DNA from 2 places in the Hungatella sp. SL.1.14 genome. Region 1 is predicted to be linked to the other one. Evidence: predicted binding sites of a transcription regulator. Region 1 holds the regulator's gene; the other holds the start of a gene.

The links. Region 1 encodes HrcA, which represses chaperone genes, less so after heat shock. Its sites were predicted from a motif close to TGTTAGCACTCNNNNNNNNNGAGTGCTAACA; they were not measured.
Region 2: a site for HrcA is predicted at 1,569-1,599, ahead of NE473_RS06765 (Hsp20/alpha crystallin family protein). Genes of this name have one in related genera too.

Annotation. Positions count from the first base shown of each region.
Region 1 is NZ_JANFYJ010000007.1:10,092-12,501, reverse strand. It holds gene grpE (nucleotide exchange factor GrpE) at 1-539, opposite strand, end outside; gene hrcA (heat-inducible transcriptional repressor HrcA) at 551-1,600, opposite strand; gene NE473_RS09305 (3D domain-containing protein) at 1,913-2,410, shown strand, end outside.
Region 2 is NZ_JANFYJ010000004.1:294,392-296,801, reverse strand. It holds gene pepF (oligoendopeptidase F) at 1-94, shown strand, start outside; gene NE473_RS06770 (nitroreductase family protein) at 114-878, shown strand; gene NE473_RS06765 (Hsp20/alpha crystallin family protein) at 1,073-1,486, opposite strand; gene pyrF (orotidine-5'-phosphate decarboxylase) at 1,725-2,410, shown strand, end outside.

The DNA of each region.
Region 1 (2,410 bases):
TTCGGGTCGAATGGCTGACCCACCGCTTCGATCGGCTTTACACCGGTGTCTTCCAGCGTCTTCATAAGCTGTTTATATATTTTTTCCATTCCTTCTGCAAACGGAGTGCCCTTATCCTCCTCCGGAACGGCTGCAAGGCCTCTCTCGAAATTGTCGACAACCGGAAGTATCTTTTCAATGATATCTCTGGCGCCGATTTCAAACATGGCAGATTTTTCTTTCTCTGTTCTCTTTCTATAATTATCGAACTCGGCCATATTCCGCTGCAGACGGTCGGTCAGTTCTTCAATCTTGGCATCCTTCGGATCTTTTTTCTCTTTTTTCTTTCCAAAGAATCCTTTCTTCTCCGGTTCCGCCTGCTTTTCTTCTGCAGGCTCCTCATCTCCGGATTTCTCATCGGCGGCATCTTCGGCACACGCTTCGGTTTCCGCGGCTTCTGTTTCGCCTTTTTCTATTTCTTCGTTAACGGAACCGGTGTCTTCTGCCTTCATGGCCTCTTCTGCCAGTTCCTCTTCTATTCTCGTCTCTTCGCTGCTCACTGTTCTTCCCTTCACCTTTCATCTTTTTTCAGGATCGAATCCAGCTGCGTCATGAGATTCCGCAGCGTATTCAAAACCTTTTCATAGTCCATACGCTTCGGACCGATGATACCGATCGTTCCTCTCAAGCCCTCGCCCAGCTCGTAATTCGCTGTCACGATGCTGCAGTCCCTCATCGTCTGCACCGGCGCTTCCTCGCCGATATAGACCTGAATTCCCGAACTGCTCTCTGAACTGTTCACATCATCGACCAGCTCCTGAAGGAGTTCTTTCTGTTCCAGCGTACCGATCAGCCGGCTTGCCATCTCTCCGTCGCTCAACTCCGGATACTTGAAAATGTTCGTGGCACCGCTGGTGTAAATCTGCAAATCATCGTCATCTGCCCGGATTGCTTCTGCAACCTCATTGAGTACCCGGTCGACCACCTCGCTGTGTATGCCGGCCTGCTCCTTTAATCTGCTGATTACGTCCAGATTGATTTCCTCTATGGTCAGCCCGTTTAAGGCATTATTAAGAAGAATGTTAAGATTCAAAAGCCCTTCATCGCTTAACTGCTGGCTGATGGGGATCATGGTGTTCTTAATCATATTCCCTTCTACAACGATGACCACCAGAAGCTTTCCATCATCAACCCTGGACAGCTGGATGAACTTCAGCTTGTTTCTGTGATACTGGGGGGCGCTGATCAAAGCCGCGTAATTCGTGTTCTGCGCCAGGATTCTCGCCATCTGCTTTAACAGAAGCTCGACCCGGTCCACACGCTTTAGCATCAGGTCCTTGATTTCAGTAACCTCTTCTTCTTTCTCCTGCATGATCTGATCCACATAAAAGCGGTATCCCTTATCAGAGGGAATCCGCCCGGCCGACGTATGCGGCTGTACAATGTATCCCAGCTCCTCCAGATCAGACATCTCATTCCGGATCGTGGCTGAACTCAAATTCAAATCGGTGTACTTGGAAATAGTTCTGGAGCCAACCGGTTCGCCGGTTTCTAAGTACGTTTTTATGATGGCCTTCAAGATCGTAATCTTTCGGCCGTCTAACTGGTCCTTATCATTCAACCCGCCACACTTCCTTTCTGAGTCTTCCTGTTAGCACTCAACGTTTGGGAGTGCTAACATCTTCATTTCATAATATATTCTTTTTTCCCTCGTTTGTCAATACATTCGATTGAAAATTTTTTGAGAATTTTCTGTGAACTTCTTCTTTATAAATCATAAAGTGTTTTACCAAAATAAGACAAATGTTACAAACGTATTGACAGGATTTCCTTGACATTTAACATTTTTGTAATATAATGAAAATTGATACACCATAACAACGGTTTTTCCATCATATTAATATGGAAAAATCATGATATTGCGAGGTAAATCATGAAAAAGAAATCAGGTAAGGTTCTTCTTATGCTGTGCGTGACGCTCCTCTGTACCCTGTTTTTATCCATGACTGCTGCCGCCGAGGAAAAGGGCGCCCTCACAGCCGTGGATGGAACTCATATCACAGGGTGGCTGAAGAATGATGCGGATTCCGGCGAAGCAGCAGTGGTTGAACTGCATATCTACAAAGACGGGAATAGCGAAGCTGCAAAGGTCATTACAGTACCGGAAGAAAGCTACAGCGATGAGGCGGGAAATTCCACTGGGGACGGCCGCCGTGTCTTTGACTATAAGATCAACTGGCAGGAACTGGGCGGAACTGCCTGTAAAGTGGAAGCCTTTCTGGTGTCCGGAGATAAAAAAACACTTCTTACCGGCGCCATGGAATACAAACCGTCATCAGAAGTCTTAAAGAAAACGGAGAGCTCCGGCGAGGAAATCGGCCCGGGAATTCCGAAAAAAGAAGAAATACCGGCGGAACAAACCTTTGAAGGC
Region 2 (2,410 bases), on a different contig from region 1:
GAAGCTGTGCGGTGTGGATATGTCTACCGGCCAGCCGGTAAAGGAAGCGCTGGCCGTATTTAAGGAACTGCTGGAGGAGTTTAAATCGCTGTAGTGAAAAGAGGGGAGCAGGGATGAATCTGTATCAGATGATCTTCAAGAGAAGATCCATTCGAAAATTTAAATATGAAGCGGTACCGGAGCAGCTTATAAAGGATGTCCTGGCGTTTGCAGACCGTGTGGCCACACTCTGCCCGGAGATTTCCACAAAGATGGAGATTAAGGAAAATATAGGGAAGGATCTTCCTGTAAAGGGTCTCTGGAAGGTGGAAGCACCATATTATCTGGTGTTTTATTCGGAAGAGAAGGATGGCTGGATGATGAATGCAGGATACGTTCTGGAGCCTGTTCTTCTGTATATGACCGGCAAGGGACTGGGAACGTGCTACTTAGGCAGTACCAGGATTCCCGGACCGGAGCCTGCCGGGATGAAGACGGCCGTTGCCGTGGCGTTCGGATATCCCAGATCCCTGCTGTACCGTGATCCGGCTACGGCAAAACGCCTTCCGTTAAAAGAACTCTGCGTGTTCAAGGATGAGATCGGCGAACCGCTGAAGAATATCCTGAAGGCTGTTCGGCTGGCACCTTCGGCCATGAATACGCAGCCGTGGCGCTTTATCGTTTACCACGACAGAATCTATATTTTCTCCTGCAGGGAATTTCTTCCTTCCCAGACCATGGTGGCGATGAGGGATTTGAGTATGGGAATCATGCTGTCCCATCTGTCCATCGCGGCGGAAGAACTGTGGCTGAATTTAAAGATCGAAGTAGAAGAACAGATGGTAAAGAAGTCTTATAAGAGCGGTGCCTATGTGGCGACAGCTTTTCTGCTGGAATAAGGAGTGTCCGTGTCCAACTCACGGGCCGGGGTGGAATCCCTGATAAAAATTGAAACGTGAAGATAAAAAAGGGGACAGCCCCCTTCGGAAATTCCGCTGTCTGCAGAAACGGCAGGCGGTCCGGTCCGGTGGGCTGTCCTCTTTTTGGTATCATAGAATATGGTTGATCCCGGTAAGGAAAGCGGGAATATGTGTTATTCGATGGTGATGTAGTGGTTTTCCTCGATCTGCTTCGGAGCTTCCTTCGGAACGGTCAGCTTTAAGATGCCATTGTCGAAGGCCGCCTTAATATCTTCCTGGCGCAGCTGGGAACCAACATAGAAGCTTCTCTTGCAGGAGCCGCTGTAGCGTTCCTTGCGGATAAAGTTTTTGTTCTCACTGTCTTCGGAAGAGCCTGACGCCTCGGCGTAGATGGTCAGATAGCCATCCTTTAATTCAGCACGCACGTTCTCCTTCTTGTATCCGGGAAGTTCCACGTCAATGATATAATTGGTTCCGTCATCTTCAATATCAGTTCTCATAAGCGTTGTTCTGTTCTGTACAGAGTCGTTAAAAAATGGATCATTGAAAAATTCATCGAATAAATTATTTCTTCTGGATAATAACATAGGTTCTTCCTCCTTATTTATCTGCACCGCGTTTGATGCGGTGTTGTTGTTTGATTTGTTCTAGGTGTAATATAACACAAATTGTTAGCACTGTCAATAGGCGAGTGCTAATTTTCTTCAATTGAATTTTCACGGCTTAAATGCGGCGGGTAACGGCGAGAAAGACGCTTGAAACAGCCCCCTACTTATGATAGAATTGGTAAGAATAGAGAAAATGTGAGGAACGAAGGAGGAGACTATGATTAATCAGTTGATTCAGAAGATTCAAGAAACAAAGGCCCCCATCTGTGTTGGACTGGATCCGATGCTTGGATATATACCGGAGCATGTGACGAGAAAGGCATTCGATGAGTTTGGTGAGACGCTGGAAGGTGCCGCAGAGGCGATCTGGCAGTTTAATAAAGAAATCGTGGATCAAGTCTGTGACATTATTCCATCAGTTAAGCCGCAGATCGCCATGTATGAGCAGTTCGGCATCGAAGGGCTTAAGATATATAAGAGAACGGTTGATTACTGTCAGGAGAAGGGACTTCTCGTGATTGGCGATGCGAAGAGAGGGGATATCGGTTCTACCTCCGCCGCGTATGCTACGGCACATATCGGCCATGTGAAAGTGGGCGGCAGCATTCTGACCGGCTTTGGCACCGATTTTCTGACTGTCAATCCGTATCTCGGCACGGATGGAGTGAAGCCGTTTGTCGATGTGTGCAAAGAGGAGGACAGAGGACTCTTCGTACTGGTAAAGACCTCCAATCCTTCCAGCGGTGAATTCCAGGATCAGCTGATCGGCGGAAGGCCGCTGTACGAGCTGGTAGCAGACAAGGTAGTGGAATGGGGCGCGGACTGTATGGACGGCGCTTACAGCAACGTCGGAGCCGTAGTGGGAGCAACCTATCCGGAGATGAGCCGGATCTTAAGAAAACT